2 linked regions of the Geobacter metallireducens GS-15 genome follow. The protein of the gene in region 1 interacts with the protein of each later gene in a pairwise test. Links are inferred from orthologs where the notes say so. Each region holds a gene or a part of one and is shown in the gene's direction. Other genes may lie near its edges.

Region 1 (7,696 bases):
ATCGAGGCCCTGTTTGCCCAGATGGACGCCACCGACTACTCCACCAACTGCCCCCACGGCCGCCCCGTCCTGCAGCGGCTCACCCTTGCCGAGGTGGAGCGGATGTTCAAACGGTAAGGAGTCATGGCGTGAAGGAAGAAGAAAAGACCAGGCTCGTCATCGTCCAGGGACCCACGGCATCGGGAAAGTCGGCGCTGGCCCTGGAGCTTGCCGAGCGGATCGGCGGCGAGATCGTCAACGCCGATTCCATGCAGGTCTATCGGGGCATGGACATAGGCACCGCAAAGCCTTCCCAAGAGGAGCGCCGGCGGGTTCCCCACCACCTCTACGACATTGTCGATCCCAAGGTGAATTTTACCGCCGCCGACTTCCGCGAGCACGCATCCCGGGCGATTGCAGATATTGAGCGTCGGGGAAAGCGGGTCATTCTGGTAGGGGGCACCGGTCTCTACATCAGGATCCTGACCCAGGGGCTCGTGGCTTCTCCCGGCGGGGACGACAATATCCGCCGCGAACTGGAAGATCAGGCCCACGGCGAAGGCTTGGAGTCCCTGCACCGGCGCCTCGCCGCGGTCGATCCCGTTGCTGCAGCCCGGCTTCACCCCAATGACGGCGTCCGGATCGTGCGGGCACTGGAGGTCTTTCTCCTGACGGGGCGTCCCCTGTCGGCCTTTCAGGAAGCGCACCGCTTTGCCGACGAGCCCTACCGCTGCCTCAAGCTCGGCATTACCGTCGAGCGGGAGCTTCTCTACCGGCGGGTGGAGGAACGGGTGGACCGGATGATCGCCGAGGGGCTTGTTGAGGAGGTGAGGGGACTCCTGTCAGCAGGGTATCCCGCAACCCTCAAGGCCATGGGCTCCATCGGCTACCGGGAAATCTGCGCTCATCTTGCCGGTGAATTCTCCCTCGATGAGGCCATGCGGCTCATCAAACAGAACACGCGGCAGTATGCAAAACGCCAGATGACGTGGTTTCGCCGGGATTCGGAAATTATCTGGGTTGAATATCCGGGGAAGTTTGATAGTATCTTGAGTACTGTCATGGGATTTTATCATTAAAGGAGCGGCATATGGCAAAAGCACCGTTCAACATCCAGGATCAATACCTCAACCAGTCGCGGAAAGAGCGGATCAAGGTTGCTGTTCGGCTCATGTCGGGAGAAAAACTCGAAGGGTACATCAAGTCATTCGACAATTTCTCGGTTCTCATGGAGATCCAGGGCGACATGCTGATTTACAAGCACGCCATTTCGTCCATCACCTCCGTTGACGGCACCTTTAAACTTCACCAGTAACCCCCTTCCACCGGGGCGTATCCGGCCCTTTCCCCATCGCCGGGGGAGGGCCGGTTGCGTCTTGCCGGCAGTTATTTTTCCGTGACCACCTATCTCAAAGAATACTCTCCATTCATCATTGTCGGGGTGCTCGTCCTGGCAGGGCTTTTCTTTGCCTGGTCGCTCAGTTCCATCTTCCTTCCGGTGCTCCTCGCCCTGATCCTCGCCTATGTGCTCAATCCGGTCGTGTCATGGCTGGAGGGGAAGCGGGTCCCGCGGGTCGTGGTAATCCTGCTGGTCATGACCGGGATTGTTGTCGGCTTTGCGGGGGCGTTCGCCTTCTTTGCCGGTTCCATCCAGAATGAGCTGGCGGCGGTGCAGATCAACCTCCCTGATTACGCAAACCGTTTTTACGGCCTTATCCCCGAGAAGGTGAAGGTTTATCTCCAGATTGAAACCCCGGATAAGCTCTACCGGCAGGTGGACCGGATGCTGAATGAATTGCGCGGCATCTCCTTCGATATTGCCCGTGGGGCCTATGATTTCGTGAAAAAGGCCTTCTCGTCGACCCTGGGATTCATCCTGACCGTGGTCGGCTATTTCATCACGCCGGTTTACCTTTACTACTTCCTGGCCGATCTGCCTCATTTCAAGGAGGGGGCTCTGAAACTGGTGCCCGAGCGTTCCCGGGAGACGGTAACCGGTCTTGGCGACGAAATCGATGGTGTCCTTTCCGCCTTTGTGCGAGGACAGCTCTCGGTCTGCGTCATTCTGGCGGTCCTTTACAGTATCGGCCTTTCCCTGATCGGCATAGACCTGGCAATCGCCATTGGGACCCTCTCCGGCATCCTTTTCATCATCCCCTATGTGGGGACCATCTTCGGTATTGTGGTGTCCATGATCATGGCTTTTCTCAAATTCCACGACCTGCTCCATCCGCTCCTCTGTCTGGGCTGGTTTGTGATCGTGCAGGCCATCGAAGGGGCGCTCATCACCCCTGCCATCGTCGGCAACAGGGTGGGGCTGCATCCAGTGGTTGCAATCATCGCTCTTTTCATCGGTGGGCAGTGGTTCGGCATTTTTGGCATGCTCCTGGCGGTTCCCGTGGCCGCCGTTCTGAAGGTTTTTCTCCGCCACCTCACAGGCTGGTATCTCACCACTCCATTCTACCGGGGGACCTGATGGAAGGACTTCTTATCGACTATGTTCAGCCGGGGAGCATTGCTGAAGAGCTGGAAATAGAGGCGGGTGACCGTCTTGTGGCCATAAACGGCCAGGATCTCCGCGATATTATCGATTTTTCGTTCTATGCCCATGACGAGGAGCTCGCTCTGGAAATTGTGAAACCCTCCGGAGATCACTGGGAGGCGGAGATCGAGCGAGACGGCGATGAGCCTCTGGGCCTCGTCTTTGCTCCACCCGTTCCGGCCCAGTGCGGGAACAAGTGCGTCTTCTGTTTTGTCCACCAGCTTCCCAAGGGGCTTCGGCGCCCCCTATACGTGAAGGATGAGGACTACCGCCTCTCCTTCCTCTACGGCAACTACGTGACCCTGTCCAATATCAGGCGTGGCGACCTGGACCGGATCGTCGCCCAGCGCCTCTCTCCCCTCTATATTTCGGTCCACGCCACGAACCCCGCTCTGAGGGAACGGCTCCTGGGGCGCTCGGAAATCCTGCCGATCCTTGACCTTATGCGGGAACTGGCTGCTGCCCGTATTGTCATGCATAGCCAGATCGTCCTCTGTCCCGGCCTGAACGACGGCGTCGAACTTGAGAAGACGGTCCGGGATCTGGCCGGACTTCACCCTTGGGTTGAATCCCTTGCCATTGTCCCGATCGGCCTCACGAAGCACCGACGGGGGCTGCCCGCGCTGGAACCGGTCACGGCCAGCTATGCCGAGACTTTCGTTCAAAACTGGCAGCCTGCGGCGGAGCGTCTGGAGCGCGAGTTGGGAGCGCCGTTTCTCTTTATCGCCGATGAGTTCTACATCAAGGCCGGGCTCCCGTTTCCACCCCTTGAAACCTATGGCGACTTACCTCAAATCGAGAACGGTGTTGGCATGATTCCGCTCTTTCTCGACGAGTCAGAGCGTGTCCTCAAGAAGGCCCGGAAGGGGAAGCCGGTTACGGTCACCGTCGTAACCGGCGAATCCCCCTATCGCTATCTGGCAGCCTTTCTCGAAAGGCTTTCGGTCAGGACGGGGGCCACTTTCAAGCCCGTGGCGGTCCATAACCGACTCTTTGGGGAATCGGTTACGGTGACCGGCCTCGTTGCCGGCAGCGATATCGTCGAAGAGTTGTCGGGAAGGGATCTTGGTGATGCGGTCCTGGTTCCCGATGTGATGCTCAAGGAAGGGGAGGGCATTTTTCTGGATGACCTGTCGGTGGATGGCTTGGGAAAATCTCTCGGAACCAGGGTGTTGGTTGTTGAGGCAACACCTCAAGGGGTAGTGGATGCCTTGAGGCGGGTGCGGTCCATGTAGATCGTTGCCGCTTATTTGTTCAGTGGTGCCACAAACAGAAACGGCGGAGTCTTAGGGAGACTCCGCCGTTTCTGTTATGCATACATTTACCTTGGTATTACATGTTGTGACACTTGACGCAGTCGTCCTTCACCGAGAAGGCGTCCTTGCCGTTGTGGCATGTGCCGCAGGAAGCGCCCGCTTCCATCTGAGCCATGGTGGCAGAGGAAGCGCCCTTCTTGTATTTGAAGATCTTGGTGTGGCAATCGGCGCATTTGAACATCCCCAGATGGAATCCATGGTCGAAGAAGGCTTCACCGAGGCTTGTCTTCCAGGTAAGCTTGGCCGGCTTGAGGCCCGGGTGGCACTTACCGCAGTCACCAGTGGAGGCAAAGGCATCCTTGCCGTTATGGCAGGCGCCGCAGGATTTACCTTTTTCCATGTCGGCCATGGTGTTATGTTTGGCGCCGGCCCGGTATGCAAAGAGTTTCGTGTGGCAATCGGCACACTTGTACATGCCGAGATGGAAGTCGTGGCTGAAGGCGGCGTCGGCAACTCCCTTGATTTTGAACGCCACGGTTTTCGGCGGCGCCATTCCCTGGTGGCATTTGCCGCAGTTGCCGGACACCGTAAATGCCTTCTTGCTGTCATGGCAGGCGCCGCAGGATTTCCCCTTCTCCATCTGGGCCATGGTAACCTTCCGGGCACCGACAATATTCTTGTTGCTATGGCAGGTGCGGCATTTGCCGCCGAGCTTGGGGACGTGAAGCTCGTGCTTGAAGACCGCATCAGTGGCCCCCTTCATCTTGAAGACTACTGGGCGGGGCTTGCCTTTGTGGCAGCGAACGCATTCAGCGTCATCGGCAACGCTGAAGGCCTTGATGCCGGTGTGGCAGGCGCCGCATGACTTACCTTTTTCCATCTCGAGCATTGTGTAACGTTTACGATTCTTAAGATTGAAAAGGGTGTTATGACAAATACGGCAGTTATTGTTATACTTGGCAAGGTGATAGTCGTGGCTGAAAACGACAGGTTCCGCGTTCCTGAGCTTGAAGGTTATCTCTTTGGTTTCCTTGGCCGTTGCCGGCAATATACAGGCAAGGAAGAGCATACAGGCGATCGAGATTGAGCGAAGATTCATGATGTGTCCCTCATATAGTGAAGTTCGACTGATAGACTGTTTATAAACGCTGTACTATACACTTGAGGTGCATGGTCGTCAACGCAAAATACCAGTTGCCATGCGGCATTGGGACTGATTCTATAGTACGTGGAGGCATTTATGCGTAGGTGGCAAGACCGATGAAACAACTTATCTTCGCTTTGGCAGTGGTGATGGGGTTCAGTGGTGCTGCTCGGGCTGATACCTATCGATGGGTCGACGATAAGGGGGTTGTAAATTTCACCGATAACCCCGATTTGATACCATCCAAGTACCGGAAGCGTGTCCGGAAGAGTCCATCGATGACAAACCCGGCGCCCTCACCGGAGAGCGAGCCAGAGTCCCGCCCGCAACGGCAATCAAAGCCCCCTGTAAACAAATCTGATAAGAAACCCACGGACAGTCTTTCCGAGCAAGAGTGGCGTTCACGCTTTGCAACCCTTCGTGCTGAACTGAAGGCACTTCAGGACGGACTACCCAAGAAACGGGAGGCCCTCAACCAACTCCACCGCAAGCGAACCATTTATCAGCGTCCCCAGGATAGAGCGGCCTACAATGAGCAAATGGACAAGATCGAGCGGGATGAAGCACGCATCAAGGAGTTGGAAGCACAACTTTCCGCCCTTGATAACGAGGCAAGCAGGGCAGGGGTGCCGTTTGAGTGGCGGAAGTGAATGTGTCTTGATGGCATGATAACTGTGTGATATTTTTTCGATTTGATGGTTGCTGCTACAAGCAGGGCCGGCAAATGTTTTGTTGTTTTATGAATTATTTCCCACGACGGAGGTTTATAAATGGACAGTGATAGCCTCATAAGAAATGAGTTTGCGCGGAACATAGGTCTTCTTACTGTTGAGGAACAAAAACGGCTACTGGCCTCACGAGTTGCGGTGGCTGGCGCGGGTGGGGTAGGGGGTATTCATGTACTTACTCTGGCTCGGCTTGGCGTTGGCTGTTTCACTATAGCCGACCATGATTCGTTCGACGTGGTAAACATAAGCAGGCAATTTGGGGCATTCCACAGCACCCTTAACCGCAATAAGGCGCAGGTGCTGGCGGAGATGGTGAAGGATATCAACCCGAATGCCGAAGTTCGCGTCATGGAAGAGGGTGTTACGGAAGACAACATTAATGCATTCCTTGATGGCGTCGATGTCTATGTGGATAGCATAGACTTTTTTGAGATAGATATGCGTCGCCTCATCTTCAACAGTTGCCGTGCAAAAGGCATCTATGCGCTGACTGCTGCTCCCCTCGGTTTCGGCGCCACGTTGCAGGTTTTTGACCCTGAAGGGATGAGTTTCGACGACTACTTCGGCATTGATGATCAGACGCCTCCGCTGGAGAAAATTGCAGCTTTTGCCGCCGGCTTGACTCCGAATCCCTATCATCTTTCCTACATGGATGCCAGCCGGGTGAGCTTCAAGCGGCGTACCGGACCGGCGGTATCTCCAGCATGCACCCTGGCCGCTTCACTTGTGGCGACCGAAATCGTGAAGATCCTGACCGGTAAGGGAGAGCTTCGCCCCATCCCCTGTTATCTTCAATTCGACATGCTTCTTAATAAGGTGAAAATGGGGAAAATAGCATTGGGGGCGAAGAGTCCATCCCAGAAGAAAAAGCGTCGCCTCATCATGGAAAACCTGCTCATGAAGTCGGAGGATTAGTCATGAAGTATCGAGAAATACTGGAGGCCGCTGTCCGGGCACCGTCGGGTGAAAACTGCCAGCCATGGCGTTTCGTCATGGAGGGTGACGTGATACGCATATTCAATATACCCGACCAGGATACGTCACTCTTCAACCTCCATCAAAGGGCATCCTACGTGGCGCACGGCGCCCTGCTTGAGAATCTTTCCATTGCTGCACCAGCATTCGGTTATGCTCCGGACATATCCCTTTTCCCCGACAGCCATGTTCCGAACCTTGTCGCAGCAGTTCGGATGACAGAAGGGCCCTCTTTCGATGACTCCCTCTACCCGTACATCCCCAAACGCTGCACGAATCGTAAGCGTTACAATGGGGGGGCTCTCTCTGCCGCCGAAAGCCAAACTCTTCTGTCTGTTGCCGAGCGTGTACCTGGAGGTAAGGTCGCGCTAACGGGGAGCGTCCAAGACAAGGCTGAAGTTGCCGAAGTTAATGCCCTTAATGACCGTCTTGTTTTTGAAAACGAGCATCTCCACGCATTTCTTTTTGAACATGTGCGATGGAGTGACGCTGAAGCCCGTGAACGAGGTGACGGACTCGATATCAAGACCTTGGAGCTGGCGCCACCGGACTCCCTTGCTTTCCCGCTGCTAAAGAGCTGGCCGCTGGTGGACTTTCTGAAGAATTTCGGCGTGCCCCGAATAATAGCTGGATCCGCTCGAAAGCTTGCCCTTTCTGCCGCCGCAATCGGGGTTGTTTCGGTTCCGGGCAAAGGGGATAAGGATTGTATCGCTGCGGGCCGGCTCATCGAGCGAGTGTGGCTCGAAGCGACGAAGCTCGGTCTAAGCTTTCAGCTGATGACAGGGATAACGCTTCTCATGCGGCGTGTGCTCGATGGTGAGACAGAAAATATTTCTTCTCAGCACGGAGAACTAATAAAGAAAGCCTATGGCACGCTCGCGAACCGTTTCGGAGTTGAGGACGGTTCTCTGTTCATAATGTTCAGAGTTGGCAGGTGTGGACCGCCGAGTGTGTACTCGATGCGGTATCCCATAGATAAGGTTATTGATGCTCCTTGATCAGTTGCTGAAAATTTTCTTGTAACATTCCCGAAAAAGGGCCTCCGAGCGCCCGTTCACTGCGTATTCCAGTA
Region 2 (7,934 bases), 1.9 Mb from region 1 along the record:
GCGGAGAGCGGGTCGATGCCGGCCTCAAGGGGGCCGAAGGGAAGCGAGCTTACGAGGGTGTAGGAGACGGTCCGTTCAGTAAAGAGCGTTGCCAGGGCACCGATGATTCCCAGGATGGAGCCGAGAACGACGGTGAGAGAGGCGCATTTCTGCCCCCAGTCCAGCTTCTTGGGGAGAAAAAGGCCCGGAATGCCCGACGCGCCGATCAGGAGCGCGCCGGCTATGACCAGGCTGACAGGATTGTCAGGCCCTGCCGTTGATGCTTCCATGGATGGTCTCCGGGAGAGGCAGAAGCGCTGTGTGTGGTCGCAGCACTCGCGGTGTGACGCCATTTTACTGGTGCGTACCTTTGCGGACTATACGTCCTTAGGGAAAATGCGTCAATAGTCAAGTGGAGTCTGCCGCTGACAATGGTGGCGCGCAATGGCGGGTGAGACAAGGTTTTGCTTAACGGGTTTCGTTGAGATGGATTTGCGATAATTCCTGTTGACAAGAGGGGAGGAATCGGATTACTTATAGATCTGTACGACCTCATATTTGTCCATTGGAAATACCCCCGGCGTTCTTTCATTCCTTTACAAATCAGGCGCTCCACTCAAAACCATAATCAACGTGCGTCGCTACGCCTATTCGGAAAAGTTACGACATTCGATTACATAAGAGCACAGATTCCACGTATCCACAAACAGGTGCGTTTCCCGCTTTCGTTACGTTCAGTTATCCGATGAATGACCCCGACAATGAGCCCGCCATCATTCAGCAACTATCCCGTTGCGCCCGTCCACAGGAGAACCGATGAATCTTCAGGAGCTTAAAGGCAAAAAAATCAATGAGCTTGCGGCAATCGCCAAGGGCCTCAACATCGAGGGTGCCTCAAGCCTGCGCAAGCAGGATCTGATTTTTGCCATCCTCAACGCCCAGACCGAGAAAAACGGTATGATCTTCGGCGAGGGGGTCCTGGAATGTCTTCCCGACGGCTTCGGCTTTCTCCGGGCGCCGGACTACAACTATCTGCCGGGGCCTGACGATATCTATGTTTCTCCTTCTCAGATTCGCCGGTTCAACCTCCATACCGGCGACACCGTTTCCGGCCAGATCCGCCCCCCCAAGGAGGGGGAGCGCTACTTTGCCCTCCTCAAGGTGGAGACGGTCAACTTCGAGCCACCCGAGGTGGCCCGGGATAAGATCCTCTTCGATAACCTCACTCCCCTTTATCCCGACGAAAAGCTGAAGCTGGAGACCGCGCCGGATAATATGCCGATGCGGGTCCTGGAGCTCGTCTCTCCTATCGGCAAGGGGCAACGGGGCCTCATTGTGGCGCCGCCCCGCACCGGCAAGACGATGCTCATCCAGAACATCGCCAACTCCATTGCGGAGAACCATCCCGAGGTCTACCTGATCGTCCTTCTCATCGACGAGCGCCCCGAAGAGGTTACCGACATGCAGCGCTCGGTCCGGGGGGAGGTGGTTTCCTCCACCTTCGACGAGCCCGCCACCCGCCACGTGCAGGTAGCCGAGATGGTCATCGAGAAGGCGAAGCGCCTCGTGGAGCACAAGCGGGACGTGGTGATTCTCCTCGACTCCATCACCCGCCTCGCCCGGGCCTATAACACGGTGCTCCCCCCCTCCGGCAAGATCCTCACCGGCGGCGTGGACGCCAACGCTCTCCAGAAGCCGAAGCGCTTCTTCGGCGCGGCCCGCAATATCGAGGAGGGAGGTTCCCTCACCATCATTGCCTCGGCCCTAGTGGACACCGGGAGCAAGATGGATGAAGTCATCTTTGAGGAGTTCAAGGGGACCGGCAACATGGAAGTCCACCTGGACCGCAAGCTCGTGGAGAAGCGGACCTTTCCGGCTATTGACATCAACAAATCGGGGACCCGCAAGGAGGAGCTTCTTGTGGAAAAGGGCTCCCTCAACCGCACCTGGATTCTCCGCAAGGTCCTCCATCCCATGAACGTGGTGGACAGCATGGAGTTCCTCCTGGAGAAGCTTTCCGAGACCAAGAGCAACCAGGAATTTCTCGATTCCATGAGCAGGTAGGCGTCCCGTCTCCCTCTGCGGGGTGGCGGAAAAAAGTCTTGAAAAAAAATAGCCCGTTTGTTAACGTTTTAACTTTCCGACAGATCACATGGCACCGGGGCAAAGGCCCCCAAGGAGGACGATATGAAAGAAGGGATTCATCCCAAGTACAACGAGGTTACCGTGAAGTGCGCCTGCGGCAACAGCTTCCAGACCCGTTCCACCAGAACCGAGATCTCCACCGAAATCTGCTCTGCCTGCCATCCGTTCTTCACCGGCAAGCAGAAGCTCGTGGACACCGCCGGCCGCGTCGAGCGCTTCCGGAAAAAGTACGGCATGCAGTAACAGGCCCCCGGCCTTGCGGATTTGAGCGGAAGGGGATTTTGTCCATGGCGAAATCCCCTTATCTGTTTCTTGAAGCGCTGTATCCAAATCGCCTCGTGAAGGGACTTCATGAAGGTTACCCTACTCCAGCACACCCCTGATCCCGAAATGGCCGTTGCCCTCGCCGCGCGGCTCTGCTACTCCCCCATCGGCATTGATGAGCTGAAGGAGCGTCTGTCGCGTTCCGACATTTCCGCGTTTCTCGACAAGATCATGTCGCTGGGGCACCAGTCGGTGCTGGAGCATGCCTCCTTCACCTTCGGCATCGAGGGGATATCGCGGGCCACGAGCCATCAGCTCGTCCGGCATCGGATCGCCTCCTACTCCCAGCAGTCCCAGCGCTACGTGACCCATACGGAGCAATTCTCTGCCGTGATTCCCCCCTCCATCGCGGGGCGTCCCGATCTTGCTGCCCGCTTCAGATCGCAGCTGAAGGCGCTCCACGATACCTATGCCGAACTCTTCGAGGCCGGCATCCCGGCCGAGGACGCCCGCTACATCCTCCCCAACGCCGCGGAGACGAAGATCATCATGACCATGAACGCCCGGGAACTTCTCCACTTCTTCGGCCTGCGCTGCTGCGAGCGGGCCCAGTGGGAGATCCGGGCCATGGCCGTGGAGATGCTGCGGCTTGTGAAGGGGGTTGCCCCCACCATCTTCCGGGATGCCGGACCCGGCTGCGTTGCCGGCCCCTGTCCGGAAGGGACCATGACCTGCGGTAAGATCGTCGAGGTCAGGAAGAGATTCAAGGAGATGTACGTATGACGAGGTGGTTCCGGTTGCTGCTGGTGCAGTTGCTCATCCTTGCGGAGCGGATCAATGTAGGTGGGCAGGCTGTTCTCGAAGGGGTCATGATGCGAGCGCCCCGTTCCATGGCCATCGCGGTCCGGCGCCCTTCGGGCGAGATAGCCGTCAAGCGGGAGGAGGTCCCCCCACTCTCGGAGCGCTTTCCCATTGTGAAGCTCCCGATCCTCCGGGGAGCGGTTGCCCTCTTTTCCTCTCTCATTATAGGACTCAAGGCACTCAACTTTTCCGCCAACGAGGCGCTGGCCGAAGAGGAAGAGAAGGAGGAACTCTCCTCCTGGGCCATGGGTGGGACCATGGCCGTTGCCCTCGGGTTCGGCGTCCTCCTCTTTTTTGTCCTTCCCCTTTACCTTACCAAACTCCTCGTCCCGGTTATCGGCCAGTCCAACATCATGTTCAACCTGGTGGACGGCATCATCCGCGTGGCGGTTTTTCTCCTCTATATCGTATCCATTTCCCGCATGAAGGACATTCAGCGGGTTTTTGAGTACCACGGCGCCGAGCACAAAACCATCTTTGCCTTCGAAGCAGGAGAGGAGCTTTCGGCCGCCACGGTCCAGAAGTACAGCCGCCTCCATCCCCGTTGCGGCACGAGCTTTCTCCTCATTGTCATGCTGGTGAGTATCGTCATCTTCTCGCTCATTCCCAAGCTCTGGCCCTTCTGGATGAAGGCCGGGGCCCGGGTGGCGCTCCTGCCGGTCATCGCCGGGGTTTCCTACGAGTTCCTCAAGTGGAGCGCCAAGAACGACCGACACCCCCTGGTGCGGCTCATCATCGCCCCCGGCCTGGCGCTCCAGCGGCTCACCACCCGGGAGCCCGACGACAGCCAGGTGGAGGTGGCGATTCGCTCCATGACCGAGGCCCTGGAAGAGAATGGCGGCTACAAGGACGACCGGCTGGTGGTGTGATGTCCCGCCGGCCCTGATTTTCGTTTCTGAAGGATTGCGTTGATGTTCGACAAGATAGAAGAACTTGAAATCCGGTACCAGGAGCTGGAATCGCTCCTGGCCGTCCCGACGGTGATCGCCAATCAGCCCGAGTTCCGTAAACTCTCCCGGGAGCACAACGACCTGACGGGCTTGGTCGAGGCCTATCGCCGCTACAAGAAGGTCCTTGCCGAGATCGAGGGGAACCGGGAACTTCTGGCCGATCCGGAGATGAAGGAGATGGCCGAGGCTGAGCTGGAGGATCTGGAGCGGCAACAAGAGGAACTGGAGGGGGAGATCAAGCTGCTCCTTTTGCCGAAGGATCCCAATGACGACCGCAACGTCATCCTGGAGATCCGCGCCGGCACCGGCGGCGACGAGTCCGCCCTCTTTGCCGGTGACCTCTTCCGGATGTACTCCCGCTTTGCCGAGCGCAACCGTTGGAAGGTGGAGGTCATGTCCGCCTCCGAGTCGGAACGGGGGGGCTTCAAGGAGGTCGTGGCCCTTATTGAAGGGCAGGCGGTCTTTGCCAAGCTCAAGTACGAGTCGGGGACCCATCGGGTACAGCGGGTGCCGGAGACCGAGGCCCAGGGACGGATCCACACCAGTGCCTGCACCGTTGCGGTCCTCCCCGAGGCCGAGGATATCGAGATTGACATCAACCCGGTGGACCTCAAGATCGACGTCTACCGGGCCTCAGGGGCAGGCGGCCAGCACGTCAACAAGACCGAGTCGGCGGTCCGGATCACCCACCTTCCCACCGGCATCGTGGTGGAGTGCCAGGACGAACGGAGCCAGATCAAGAACCGGTCCAAGGCCATGAAGGTCCTCAAATCCAGGATTCTGGACGGCCTCCAGCAGGAGCAGAACGCCCGCATCGCCGCCGACCGCAAGCAGCAGGTGGGAAGCGGTGACCGGAGCGAGCGGATCCGCACCTACAACTTCCCCCAGGGGCGCATGACCGACCACCGGATCGGCCTCACCCTCTACCGTCTCGATGCCCTCATGGAGGGGGACATTGCCGAGGTGGTGGATTCGCTTCGGGCCCATTACCAGATGGAGGCCCTCAAGGCCCAGGCCGAAGCAGCCTGATCCGCACGGACGGCGGAGGCGGCACAATGACTGAAAAGCCTGAGACCTGGACTATTCGCAGGGTTCTTGACTGGACCAAAGGATACCTGGCGGAGAAAGGCGTTGAGAACGCCCGTCTGGAGACAGAGTGGCTTCTTTCCGCGGCTCTGGGTCTCGACCGGGTGGGACTCTATGTTAACTTCGACAAGCCCTTGAACGCCGAAGAACTGTCGGCGGTCCGGGGACTCGTGGCGCGACGGGCCAAGCGGGAACCACTCCAGTACGTCCTCGGTACCCAGGAGTTCTGCGGCCTCGACTTCGCCGTGACGCCGGCGGTGCTCATCCCCCGGCACGACACCGAGGTGCTCGTGGAGGAGGCGCTCCGCCGTGCCCCCCACGCCGCCACGGTCCTCGACATCGGCGTCGGGAGCGGCTGCATCGCCGTGGCTCTGGCAAAGAACCTTCCCGATGCCCAGGTGTGGGGGGTGGAGCAGTCCGCCGGAGCCATCACCCTGGCCCGGCAAAACGTTGAGCGCCACGGCGTCCGGGTGATCCTTTGCGCAGGGTCCCTCTTCGAGCCCTTCGCAGACCAGCGGTTCGACCTGATCGTCTCCAATCCCCCCTACATCCCCACTGCCGACCTGGATACGCTCCAGCCGGAGGTGCGGGAGTACGAGCCCCGCGCGGCTCTTGACGGTGGCGCCGACGGTCTCGATTTCTACCGGATCATCGTCCCGGCCGCTTTGGAGCATTTGAACGCGGGCGGGTGGCTCATGGTCGAACTGGGTATCGGCCAGGCAGAGGCGGTGCTCGGGATGTTTAAGCAGGCCGGTTTCACCGGCTGCTTTACGGCCAAGGATCTCAACGGCATCGACCGGGTGGTCGGCGGACGGATTCCGTAGTGGCGTGATTCATCACGTCCCGGGTGCAACGAATTGCACCCCCACATCAATTTCAGAGGCATTCCATTGGACAAGCTGATAATCAAAGGGGGAAAGAAACTGACCGGTGACGTATCGGTCAGCGGCTCCAAGAACGCGGCCCTCCCCGTCTTCATTTCCACCATCCTCGCCCCCGGACTCAACGAAATCCGCAATGTCCCGTTCCTGCGCGATATCAACACCACCATCAAGGTCCTGGAATCCCTGGGCGCCGTGGTGGAGGGAAACGGCAACATCGTCAAAATCGACACGACCCACGTGAACGACGTGGAGGCCACCTACGATCTGGTAAAGACCATGCGGGCCTCGGTCCTGGTCCTGGGGCCGCTTTTGGCGCGCCACGGCCGAGCACGGGTCTCCCTCCCCGGCGGCTGCGCCATCGGTGCCCGCCCCATCAACCTCCACCTTAAGGGGCTCGCGGCCCTGGGTGCCGACATCCGGCTGGAGCACGGCTACGTGGAGGCCAAGGCGAAAAAGCTGAAAGGGGCGAGGATCAACTTCGACATCGCCACCGTGGGGGGTACCGAGCAGCTTATGATGGCGGCTGCCCTGGCCAAGGGTGAGACGATTCTGGAGAACGCTGCCCGGGAGCCGGAGATCATCGACCTGGCCGACATCCTGAACAGGATGGGGGCCAGGATCGACGGGGCCGGCACCGACACCATCCGGATCATCGGGGTGAAGGAGCTGGCGCCGGTCGTCCACGACGTCATGCCCGACCGGATCGAGGCCGGCACCTTCATGGTGGCGGCGGCCATTACCGGCGGCGACATCAAGATTCACAACATGAAGCTGGAGCACCTGGACGCCCTCGTCTTCAAGCTCCAGGATGCCGGCGTGGAGATCATCAACCGTGACAACGTGGTGCGGGTCAAGGGTCCCCGGCGCCCCAGGGCCATCAACATCAAGACCCGTCCCTATCCCGGCTTCCCCACCGACATGCAGGCCCAGTTCATGGCCCTCATGTGCGTGGCCGACGGGGCGAGCGTCATCAGCGAGAACATCTTCGAGAACCGCTTCATGCACGTTTCGGAGTTGCTGCGCTTCGGGGCCGACATAACCATTGAGGGGAACACCGCCACCGTGAAGGGGGTGAAGAAGCTCTCCGGCGCGCCGGTCATGGCCACGGATCTGCGGGCCTCGGCCTCGCTGATCCTGGCCGGGCTTGCTGCCGACAACACCACGGAGATCTCCCGTATCTACCACCTGGACCGGGGGTATGATTCCATCGAGAAGAAGCTGGCCGGCCTCGGGGCCGACATCAAACGTGTAAAGGAGTGAGCCGGCGGCGGGAGCGGGTGCCATTGTTGGTCCCCGGTCCCTGGTCCCCGGTCCCTTAGTTTTATGAGCGACTTTCTTACCATCGCCATCCCCAAGGGGCGGATTCTCGAAGAGTCCGTTGCCCTGTTCGGCAAGATCGGAATCCACTGCGACGAGCTTCTCTCCAACACCCGCAAGCTCATCTTCGAGAACCGCGAGCAGCGGATGCGGTACATGATTGTCCGGGCCACTGACGTCCCCACCTACGTGGAGTATGGTTGCGCCGATCTCGGTATCGTGGGGAAGGACACCCTCATGGAGCAGGAGAAGGACCTCTACGAGCCCCTGGACCTCAAGTTCGGTTACTGCCGGATGATGGTGGCGGAGCCAGCGGGGCTTGCCAGGGACGACGACCCCTCCAGTTGGAGCAACATCCGGATCGCCACCAAGTACCCCAACGTGACCGAGAAGTACTTCGCCAAAAAGGGGGTGCAGGTGGAGATCATCAAGCTCTACGGCTCCATCG

The links.
Region 2: the proteins of hfq (region 1) and rho interact in binary tests that used the Escherichia coli proteins (3 or more experiments, as listed by UniProt). The link is inferred for Geobacter metallireducens GS-15 from one-to-one orthologs.

What each region holds. Positions count from the first base shown.
Region 1 is NC_007517.1:2,296,879-2,304,574, reverse strand. The notes cover bases 1-2,681. They hold hfq (RNA chaperone Hfq), read left to right. Parts: upstream 1-1,069; coding sequence 1,070-1,294; downstream 1,295-2,681. Other genes in these bases: GMET_RS10340 (DUF512 domain-containing protein), read left to right, coding at 2,455-2,681; GMET_RS10345 (AI-2E family transporter), read left to right, coding at 1,349-2,455; miaA (tRNA (adenosine(37)-N6)-dimethylallyltransferase MiaA), read left to right, coding at 129-1,058; mutL (DNA mismatch repair endonuclease MutL), read left to right, coding at 1-117. In the rest of the region: more of GMET_RS10340, read left to right, coding at 2,682-3,756; GMET_RS10335 (cytochrome c3 family protein), read right to left, coding at 3,854-4,876; GMET_RS10330 (DUF4124 domain-containing protein), read left to right, coding at 5,038-5,571; GMET_RS10325 (ThiF family adenylyltransferase), read left to right, coding at 5,692-6,564; GMET_RS10320 (hypothetical protein), read left to right, coding at 6,567-7,622. UniProt on the Escherichia coli protein: RNA chaperone that binds small regulatory RNA (sRNAs) and mRNAs to facilitate mRNA translational regulation in response to envelope stress, environmental stress and changes in metabolite concentrations.
Region 2 is NC_007517.1:420,303-428,236, forward strand. What follows is about bases 1-2,919. They hold rho (transcription termination factor Rho), read left to right. Parts: upstream 1-795; coding sequence 796-2,043; downstream 2,044-2,919. Other genes in these bases: GMET_RS01870 (proton-conducting transporter membrane subunit), read right to left, coding at 1-269; rpmE (50S ribosomal protein L31), read left to right, coding at 2,167-2,367; thyX (FAD-dependent thymidylate synthase), read left to right, coding at 2,476-2,919. Outside these bases: more of thyX, read left to right, coding at 2,920-3,171; GMET_RS01890 (DUF1385 domain-containing protein), read left to right, coding at 3,168-4,118; prfA (peptide chain release factor 1), read left to right, coding at 4,161-5,228; prmC (peptide chain release factor N(5)-glutamine methyltransferase), read left to right, coding at 5,255-6,109; murA (UDP-N-acetylglucosamine 1-carboxyvinyltransferase), read left to right, coding at 6,176-7,429; hisG (ATP phosphoribosyltransferase), read left to right, coding at 7,493-7,934. UniProt on the Escherichia coli protein: Facilitates transcription termination by a mechanism that involves Rho binding to the nascent RNA, activation of Rho's RNA-dependent ATPase activity, and release of the mRNA from the DNA template.